2 regions of the Mesorhizobium monacense genome follow, and region 1 is predicted to be linked to the other one. Evidence: riboswitches for the same ligand, from Rfam matches in the RefSeq annotation. Region 1 holds a riboswitch; the other holds the start of a gene.
What was found. A riboswitch is a leader RNA that binds a small molecule or an ion and turns the genes downstream of it on or off. The one in region 1 is predicted to bind cobalamin.
Positions count from the first base shown of each region.

Region 2: it holds a riboswitch for cobalamin, as region 1 does, so the genes downstream of both, AC1RUK_RS07415 (DUF1636 family protein) here and AC1RUK_RS25940 (aromatic ring-hydroxylating oxygenase subunit alpha) in region 1, are expected to answer to the same signal.

Region 1 is NZ_CM165567.1:5,430,412-5,435,531, forward strand. Features, by position in the region: gene AC1RUK_RS25935 (FAD-binding oxidoreductase) at 1-1,041, opposite strand, end outside; gene AC1RUK_RS25940 (aromatic ring-hydroxylating oxygenase subunit alpha) at 1,062-2,309, opposite strand; cobalamin riboswitch at 2,425-2,627, opposite strand; gene AC1RUK_RS25945 (DUF680 domain-containing protein) at 3,145-3,351, shown strand; gene AC1RUK_RS25950 (DUF680 domain-containing protein) at 3,423-3,629, shown strand; gene AC1RUK_RS25955 (DUF680 domain-containing protein) at 3,702-3,941, shown strand; gene AC1RUK_RS25960 (ABC transporter ATP-binding protein) at 4,022-5,120, opposite strand, start outside.
Region 2 is NZ_CM165567.1:1,604,565-1,609,684, forward strand. Features, by position in the region: gene cobN (cobaltochelatase subunit CobN) at 1-1,210, opposite strand, end outside; gene cobW (cobalamin biosynthesis protein CobW) at 1,228-2,280, opposite strand; gene AC1RUK_RS07415 (DUF1636 family protein) at 2,283-2,711, opposite strand; cobalamin riboswitch at 2,751-2,956, opposite strand; gene AC1RUK_RS07420 (winged helix-turn-helix domain-containing protein) at 2,986-4,185, opposite strand; gene AC1RUK_RS07425 (NADH-quinone oxidoreductase subunit A) at 4,520-4,885, shown strand; gene AC1RUK_RS07430 (NuoB/complex I 20 kDa subunit family protein) at 4,876-5,120, shown strand, end outside.

The sequences.
Region 1 (5,120 bases):
GTCGATCTCGTGGTCGAGGATGCCGCCATTGTGGCTCATCTCGACGTCGCCCGAGACCTTCTTCACCTTGCAGGTTCCGCACAGGCCGAATTCGCAGGCCGCGGGGATCCTGAGCCCGGAAGCACGCGCCGTCTGCAGCACGGTCTGCCCGGCGACGCATTCGGCGTCGACATCCGAAAGCGCGAAGCGGATCGGGGTCGCGGCCTCGGCAGGCTCTCCCGTGCTGCCGTCCACTGGTACGGCAAACGGCGCGGGTATTTCCTCGATCGCGGGAGCGGCAAAGCTTTCCTGGTGGTATCTGGCCATGTCGAAGCCCGAGGCTTCAAGCATGCCGCGCACCGCGCGCATGAACGGATCCGGGCCGCAGCAGAAGATTTCGCGCTCGCGGAAATCGGGCGCCAAGAGCGGCAGCCGGATGGCGTCGATGCGGCCCATATGGCCGAACCAACCTTCACGACTCGACCGTTCCTCGATCATGAAGCCGAGCGACAGGCCGGGCATTCGGCTGCCCAGCAATTCCAGCTCCTTGCGGAAGATGATCTCTTCCGGCCGGCGCGCGCAGTTGACGAAGCCGACATCGGTCCATGGCGCGCAGTCGTTCAGCCAGCGCAGCATCGACATCATCGGCGTGACGCCGGAGCCGGCCGAGATAAGCAGATACTTCGCCGCAGGATGGCTGTGCAGCGAGAAGTCGCCCACCGGCCCGTAGGCCTTTACGTGGGTGCCGGGCTTCAGATGATCGAACATCCAGCGCGTGCCGATGCTGCCGGCCTGTGCCTTGACCGTCACCGCGATCGAGAAGGGCCGCGACGGCGACGACGACAGCGTGTAGGTGCGCATCAGCGGACCGTCGGCGGTCGGCAGCTCCAGCGTCACGAACTGGCCCGGCTTGTAGCGGAACCAGGTCTGGTTGTCGGAGCGGAAGGTGAAGGTCTTGACGTCGGGCGCCTCGTCGGCGACGCCGATCACCTCCAGCACCTGCAGCCTGTCGTTCCAGGGCGCCATCTCGTCGAGGTGGCGGTAGAGGCCGAGATCGGTCATCGCATTCATCCCCTCACCCCTCAGGCGACACTGCGCAACGCCGGCCGGCCGCCTTCGGCAAGGCGCGGGCCGATGAAGGACGCGTACCATTCGACGAACTGGATGACGCCGCCTTCATGCAGTTCCGAATAGGGGCCGGGTTCGTAGGCCGGCGACAGGATGCCGAAGGCGTTTTCCTCGACGATGCGGCGGTCCTGGTCGTTGGTCTCGGTCCAGACATGGGTGAGGTCTTCGAGGTTGTAATCGACGCCCTCGACCGCATCCTTGTGCACCAGCCACTTCGTCGTCACCGCGGTTTCCGTGGCGCTGATCGGCAGCACGCGGAAGGTCACCGCGTGGTCGATGAGAATGTGGTTCCATGTCGTTGGGTAGTGATAGTGCATCAGGGTGCCGATCCGATCGGCCGAGACCGTATCGGACAGGTTCTTTGTCACCGCGCGCTTGCCGTTCATCGTGTAGCTGACGGCATCGCGCAGCAGCGGCGCGCGGGTGGCGCGATATTGTCCGGCCGGGTCGATGCGGAACTTGCTCGGCAGGCCCGCCGCCTCGCATTTCGCCCAGTGCGCCAGCATTTCCGGGTCACTGTCGGCACCTTGCATGCCGGTCACCGTCGGTGCTTCCGGAAAAGTCTTGCACAGTTCGGGATGATTGCCGGCGCAGTGGTAGCACTCACGGTTGTTCTCCCAGACGAGCTTCCAGTTGCCCTTCTCGACGATAGTCGATTCGAAGGCGACCTTTGCCTCGCGCAACCGGTGCGGCAGGAGGTAAGGCTCGATCATCGCCCGCATCGGCGCGAAGTCGGCCGCCTCTTTTGCCAGGCAGATGAAGATGTAGCCGCCGACGCTTTCGCAAGCGACCGGCTTCAGGCTGAACTGGCTCTTGTCGAAACCATCGGCCATCTGCCGGGCGAACAACAGCCGGCCGTCGAGTTCGTAGGTCCACTGGTGATAGGGGCAGACCAGCTTTGCCGCAGTGCCCTTCTCGAAGTTGCAGACGCGGCTTCCGCGATGGCGGCAGGAATTGTGGAAGGCGTTGATCTTGCCTTGCTGGTCGCGCACCAGCACGACCGGATAGTCGCCGATCTGGGCGGTGATGAAGCTGCCGGGCTTCGGCAGTTCGCAATCATGGCCGATGAACAGCCAGTCGCGATACCAGATCAGCTCCATGTCGAGCTTGAAGAAATCGGCGTCGGTATAAAAGGGCTGTTCCAACGAGTAGCCCTGCTTGCGGCTGTGCAGCAGCCTCAGCATGTCGTTGCGCGCATCCATGTCCTGTCCTTATCTTTTAAGGACTGAACTGGTGGTGATGGAGGAAAGATCGGCGGCAATCCGGCGGCAGACCGGACATGCACCATCCACCTCTTGACCGCCCACCGCGATCAGTCGAGTCTAGAAATCTCCGGCTGGTTTCCGGGCTCTGGAGTGTCCTTGCGGACGGTCGCGACACCTTCCCAGGCGGATTGCCCAGTGGTCTCCCGTTGCGACTTGAACTCCACCACCGTTGCGGGGGCAGCGCCGGGTTTTGACCGGCTTCCCAATTCTCCGCTTCGTCGGCGACGAGGCGGCACCTGAGATGAATTGATCTAACCATGACGGCCGGATTGCCGGCGGTATGAAAACGACATCGCATCCATGTGTCGCGACACGGATGGTGATTACCGCAGCCAAACTCCAGGGACGCCGATTTTCGCTTCTGCCGCACTTGGTGCCCGTCACGAATCGCTCGCCGATCAGCCTTTTGCCGACGTCTAAATGGTTAACAGTATCGAAAAGTGACTATTAGCGGATTCTAAAATCGAACCGAACGGTTCGTTTCTGTTGACGGTGCGTGCAGGACGGTGTGAACGCTGGCACTCCGACACAGTTGGTGATGCATAGGCGGCTTTTTGATAACCAATTGATAAAGTTGATAAAAGGTTCGGTGGTAGTAGGCTCTGGTACAATTTCAAGATGCAGAGTCATGGTCCACGCGGAACAACTTCGTGATTGGAAACCGCCACTTGGCTTTCCCACATCGGGGCTGTCCGAACGACGCGAATTCCTTCCCAAGACACGCCGCTAGACGGACGGAAAAACTGAAATAGAAATACTGGAGTATTTAAAAATGAAAAAGATTGTTCTCACTGCCGCCGCCCTTCTGGCCATTTCCGGCAGCGCCTTCGCTGGTAGCGACAACTATGGTTCCAACGGTGCGAACCAGCCTGCCGCCGCGGTCGACAGTTCGCACACCGCTTCGATCCAGAAGCCGGCTCATGCCGACAACCAGCCCGTCGTTCAGGGCAGCGACCGCAACCTCTTTGGCAAAAACTAAGCCTGTGCCCGGCTAAGAAGGCGGCAGGCAGGGCCTGCCGCCCGGGACACCAAAATTCAGGAGTATTTGACATGAAAAAGTTCATCCTTGCCACCGCCGCCGTTCTGGCCATCTCCGGCAGCGCTTTCGCAGGCAGCGACAACTATGGCTCCAATGGCGCCGACCAGCCGGTTGCTGCAGTGGACAGCTCGTACACCGCTTCGATCAAGAAGTCGGAACCGGCCACCGAGAAGCCTGTCGACCAGGGCAGCGACCGCAACCTGTTCGGCAACAACTAACAGCCGATCCCAAGACGCAGAGCGGCGGTCAAGCCCGCCGCTCCGGGAACTGAAAATCCAGGAGCACCCAAAATGAACAAGATTGTCCTTACTGCCGCCGCGCTTCTGATCGCCGGCGGCAGCGCCTATGCCCGCAACGACAGCGTTGGTGCGAGTGCCGTCAACAAGCAGACGACCGCCAACATCGACACTACGCAGACCTCGTCTGTGCGTAATACCGGCTCGCCGGTCTACAAGCTGCTGAACTCGTCGGGCGACGTGCAGAAGTCCGCCCCTCAGGGCAGCGACCGCAACCTCTTCGGCAACAACTAACCGCCGAGGTCGTTAGCAAAACAAGAGCGGCGGGCTAGGCCCGCCGCTCTTGTTTTTATGCAATGCCAGATGGCCTGTCTTCAGGCCGCCTTCACTTCCGGCGCGTGGAGCGAGAAGGAGTGGCCGTCCGCGTCGAAGATATGCAGGTCGCCGGCGTCCGCGCTCAGCCGCAGCGTCGTCCCGCGCTTGACCTCGACATTGCCCGGCATCTTCGTCACCAGCGGCAGGTCGGCCCGGCCGATATCGACATAGACGAGCTGGACCTCGCCGAGCTGCTCGACATAGTCCACGGTTCCCTCGAACAGATAGTCCGCGCCGGTAGCAATCACCAGATCCTCCGGTCTGACGCCGAAGCTGACCGCAGCGCCTTTCGCCGATGCCGGCGTGGCGATCGGCACCGTCGCCTTGCGGCCGCCGACATGGCTGACAATGGTCGGGTTGCCGGTCTTGTCGATGGTCGCCGGCAGGATGTTCATGGCCGGCGAGCCGATGAACTGGGCGACGAACAGATTGCCCGGCCGCTTGTAGAGCTCCATCGGCGTGCCGACCTGCTCGATATGGCCTTCCTTCAGCACCACGATGCGGTCGGCCAGCGTCATCGCCTCGACCTGGTCGTGGGTGACGTAGATCATCGTCGTATTCGGCATCGATTCCTTCAGCTTGGCGATCTCGATGCGGGTGGCGACGCGCAGTGCCGCGTCGAGGTTCGACAGCGGTTCGTCGAACAGGAACACTTTCGGATTGCGCACGATGGCGCGGCCGATGGCGACGCGCTGGCGCTGGCCGCCCGACATCGCCTTGGGCAGCCGGTCGAGATATTTGGTCAGTTGCAGGATCTCGGCCGCCTGCCGCACCCTCTTGTCGATCTCGGCCTTGCTTTCCTTGCCGATCTTCATCGAGAACGCCATGTTGTCGTAGACCGTCATGTGCGGGTAGAGCGCGTAGGACTGGAACACCATGGCAATGCCGCGCTTCGACGGCGGCACATCGTTCACCACCTCGCCGGCAATCTTGAGCTCACCGGAGGTGATCTCCTCCAGCCCGGCGATGGACCTCAGCAAGGTCGACTTGCCGCAGCCCGAAGGGCCGACAAAGACGATGAACTCGCCCGACTTAATGTCGAGGTCGATGCCGTGGAGAATGTGCAGATTGCCGTATGATTTCTTCACCTGTCTCAGC
Region 2 (5,120 bases), 3.1 Mb from region 1:
GCACGCTGGAGGGCACGTCGAGGCCGACGGCATAGCCGGTGCGGCCAGGGGCGCTGGGATAGTCCGGGATCAGGATGGCGAGCTTGCGCGTCGCGCGCGGCGCGCGCTGCAGGCGGATGAAGGCTTCGATGCGGCTCGCCACCTGCGCCACGCGATCACCTTCCGGCCGGTTGGCGAAGGCGCGGAAGGCCAGTGCCGGATCGGTTTCGCTTTCACCCTTGAAGGAAATGGCGCCGGCAAGGATGCGGCCGTCGAGTTCGGGCAGCACGACATGCATGGCGAGGTCGGCCGGCGTTAGGCCGCGCTGGTTCTTTTCCCAGACATCGCGGCGCGTCGTGGCGACGATGACCTGGAAGACTGGCACGCCAGCGCGGTCGAACAGGGTTTCGATACCGGGTTCGGCGCCGGAGGCGAAGGCGGTCGCGGTGACGATGGCGGCGGGGTTGAGCGCCGCCAGTGCCGTCTCGACAAAGGCGAGCGAGGCACGGTCCTTGAGGCTCGACACGAAGATGGGCACGGGTGCCATGCCGCGCGCTCTGAGTGCCTCGACGAGCGCGTCGATCGGCGCTACGTCGGCGGCAAGCAGCATCGAGCGGTAAAACAGGATGGGGATGACGGCGGCGCGGACATTCGAAAGGCCCGGCTTCTCCACGACGCCTCGTCCAGGCTCGTAAAATCCCGCCTTGGGCACCGCGACCGGCTCGGCGACTGCCGCATCCGATCCCGCCAACCGCGCCAGCCTCTGCATCAGCGCGCTCATATTCTCCGGCCCGCCTTCGCGGAAATAGCCGAGCAACGCATCGAGCTCCTCGCGGGGCAGCGTCGAGCCTTCGATCAGGCGAAAATCCTCGTCGTGGCTCTCGCCGGGCAGCAGCGCCAGTTTGATGCCGCGTTCGCGCGCGATTGCGGCGAGCTGGTCGCAGCCGTAGCGCCACCAGTCGTAGCCACCGAGGATGCGGACGAGGATGACCCTGGCATGTCGTGCCACGCTGTCGATCCAGAGATCGACGGACATCGGATGGCGCAAATCGCGAAGTGCGGCGAGCCGCATCGACGGCAGGCGCTCCGCGTCCGCCTTCCATGCCGCCGCCAGTCCGGAGAGATCGCTGTCGGTAAAGGACAGTGCCACGATATCCGCCGGCGTCTGCCGGAGATCGACAGGCTCGGCGAGGTCGTCGAGCGAGGCGGATGTTGTGGTGAGGATGTGCATCGCGGTTCGGATTTGCCTCAGCCGGCGAGGATACGCTCGATGGCCGGGCGGTTCAGCCCCTTCAAGCCGATGACGACGAGGCGCGAGCGGCGGTCATCTTGCGCCGTCCAGGCGCGGTCGTAATAGTGGTTGACGCGCGGTCCGACGGCCTGAAGCAGCAGCCGCATCGGCTTGCCACCGACCTCGACGAAGCCTTTGACGCGCAGCACGTTCTCTTCCTCGGCGGCGGTGGCGACGCGTTTCGCCAGCTCATCCGGATTGGCGATCGAGGGAATGTCGACAATGAACGTGTCGAAGTCGTCATGCTCGTGGTCGAATGCGCCGTCATGATGGGACTTGCGGTTCTCGATGTCGTCTTCGACGGCGAGACCGAGGCCGAGCAGTACGGAGGGATCGACCTTGCCCTGCGAGGTCGGCACGATCTTGACCGCGCGCGAAAGGTGCTCGCCGATGAGGGCATTGGCGCGGGCCGAACCGGCGGCGTCCATCAGATCGCTCTTCGACAGGATGATCAGGTCGGCACAGGCGACCTGATCCTCGAACACTTCCTCGACCGGGTCGTCGTGATCGAGCGTCTCGTCCTGGGCGCGCTGCGCCTGAAGGGCGTCCATGTCGTTGGCGACGCGGCCTTCGGCCAGGGCCGGCCCGTCGACCACGGCAATGACGCCGTCGACGGTGACACGGCTTTTGACGCTCGGCCACTGGAAGGCCTGGACGAGCGGCTTCGGCAAGGCCAGGCCCGAGGTTTCGATCAGGATGTGGTCGACCTTCGGCGTGCGCGACAGGATCTGGTCCAGCGCCGGGACGAAATCGTCGGCGACGGTGCAGCAGATGCAGCCATTGGCCAGTTCGACGATGTTCTCCTCCGGGCACGTGTCGATGCCGCAGCCTTTCAAAATCTCGCCGTCGATGCCGATGTCGCCGAACTCGTTGACGATGATGGCCAGCCGCTTGCCCTTGGCGTTTTCCAGCAGATGGCGGATCAGCGTCGTCTTGCCGGCGCCGAGGAAGCCGGTGACGACGGTGCAGGGGACGCGGGAGAGGTTGGCGGACGAATCTGGAGCGGTCATGGTCAGTCCTTCAGCAGATCAAGGGGAGGGATGCGGGCAACAAGGCCGCGCTTCAAGGAATCGGGGCGGCCGCGCCAGGGGATGAGGCCGTCGGTCGAGGTGGCGAAGAGCTTTGCGCCAGCGACGAGGTCGGCGCCGCTGGTGGTGGTCAGGTCGCCGAAGACGTAGCTCCAGCAGCCGTCGCGCAGGATCGCGGCGCTGAGGCGGCGCTTGCAATTGCCGAGGCATTCGACGGTCCGGATATGGAGGTCTTCGCCCGAAGCGGCGCGGCGCGTGTCTTCGGCGAGCAGCGCGCCGGCGCGGGGATGGGCGTCCGAGCCGGTCTCGTCACGACAGGAGGCGCAGACAATGATTGTGACGCCGGCGAGGGAATCGTCCCCGCCGGACAATATGTCCGCTGTCTCAGCCGAAAAACTGCTGTCGCGCTCCAAATCAGGCTCCTTGCCCGGAAAACCCGCCAGGCGATCGGATTCTTTATGTCTCAGACGGCAGGTCTCCTGGCTCGCGGGTCATCGCCTTGGGTAGCCGCCTTCCCGGGAACATCCCAGTGGTTTTCGGCTCAGGCTCGTCGCTTACAGTTGCGGGGACAGCCGCGGATTTGGGATTTTTGTCCCGCACCGCATTCCCTCTTGGCTCCTCCCTTTGCCGAGAGGAGACCGTCTGCAGCGGATTTAGGCTTGTAGGGATAGTTGTGTCAACGCGCGTCTACGACACGGCGATGTCGACAAGCGCCGGACCGAGGTCGCCCGCGGGCGTCACCTCGATGCGCTCAAGCCCGAGCCAGCCCTGCATCTGCTTCAATTCCTCGAAGAGCTGAGCGGCGGTTTCGGGTGGTGCGCCGGCCTCGGCGTAAGCAGCATGGACGCGCAGGACGCTGGCCGGGCGGTCGGCCTTGAGGTCGACGCGCGCGACAATCGTGTCGCCGAGCAGGAACGGCAGCACGTAATAGCCGTACTGGCGTTTTTCGGCGGGCGTGTAGATCTCGATGCGGTAGCGGAAGTCGAACAGCCTCTCCGCACGCGCCCGCTCGAAGACGACAGGGTCGAAGGGAGCCAGCAGGGCGCGGGCCTCGATGCGGCGCGGCAAACGGGCGTCCTTGTGCAGGTAAGCCGGCTTGTCCCAACCCTCGACCCGCATCGGCAGCAGCTCGCCCGTTTCGACCAGTTCCTCCAGCCGCCCCTTCATATCGGCTGGCGACAGGCGAAAGTAGTCGCGCAGGTCGCCGGCGGTTGCGACGCCATGGGCGCGCGCCGACATGCGCAGCAATTCGCGGTGTGCGTCCTCGGCCGCCGGCACCGGCAGGTCGAGGACCGCCTGCGGCAAGGCGCGTTCGGGCAGGTCGTAAAACCGCTCGAAGCCGCGACGCGACGCCGTGGTGATGCGGCCGGCCCAGAACAGCCATTCGAAGGCGTGTTTGGCGTGGCTCCAGCCCCACCAGCCGCCCGACCCCTTCTGGCCTTCCAGCGCGGAAGCGGCGATCGGGCCGCGATCGACGACTTCGCGGTAGATCTCCTCGATATAGGCGGCGTGTTCGCGGCCCCATTTGGCCAGCCCCAGATACATTTCGTCGCCGCGCTCGGCGCGCTGCATGCGCCAGCGCATCAGCGGATATGTCTCGACCGGCAGGAACGAGGCCTCGTGCGCCCAATATTCGAACACCGTGCGCTTGCGCGTCACGGCGGCATTGTCGAGCAAGGCGAGCGGGTAGGAACCAAGGCGTGAATAGAGCGGCATATAGTGGGCGCGCACCACCGCGCTGACGGAATCGATCTGCAGCAGGCCGGTACGGCTGAGCACGCGGGCCAGATGGCGGCGGTCGGGTGTTCCGCCCGGTCTCGGGTCGGTAAATCCCTGTGCTGCGAGCGCGACGCGCCGGGCCATGCCGAGCGAGATCTTTTCCTTCATGCAGACGTCGCCCTGATGCTGTTCAAGCCAAGCAAAAACCGATGATTCCTGGTCATGCTAGCAGGGTTTTGGCGGGATATGTGTCAGGAGAGAAAAGTGGAGTAAAAAGTGAAGGAAATCAAACAAGAGCGGATCGGACCAGTTTTCCGGGATATGCCGTCCAGCACCGCGTTTTGAACAAGGTTTGACTTGCTTCGCCGAAAGCGCTGCGCTAACCCTCGCCGCGTTGCAGCATAGGCCACCTAAAACGGTTCAGCGGTTAATCTGTCACGCTTCCGCATTAAGGTTGGTTGCTGTAATCAAAGTGGATTGACCGCCAACGGAAAGCCGCAGCATGAACGCACTTTTGAGTTCGTACCTGCCCATAGTCCTCTTCATCGGCGTGGCGCTGGTCGTCGGCCTGGCGCTGATCATTGCGCCGTTCCTGGTGGCCTACCGCAATCCCGATCCGGAAAAGCTCTCCGCCTATGAATGCGGCTTCAACTCCTTCGACGATGCCCGCATGAAGTTCGACATCCGCTTCTACCTGGTGTCGATCCTGTTCATCATCTTCGATCTGGAAGTGGCCTTCCTGTTTCCCTGGGCGGTGTCCTTCTCGAAGATCGGCATGCTCGGTTTCTGGTCGATGATGGTGTTTCTGGCGGTGCTGACCATCGGCTTTGCCTATGAATGGAAAAAAGGAGCGCTGGAATGGGATTGAACGACAGTTCCGGCACGCTCGTCGCACCGAAGCCCAAGGGCATCATCGACCCCAATACCGGTCGACCGGTCGGTTCCGACGATCCGTTCTTCCTCGAGATCAACAACGAGCTGGCCGACAAGGGTTTTCTCGTCACTTCGACCGAGGCGCTGATCACCTGGGCGCGCAGCGGCTCGCTGATGTTCATGACCTTCGGTCTCGCCTGCTGTGCCGTCGAGATGATCCATACCTCGAT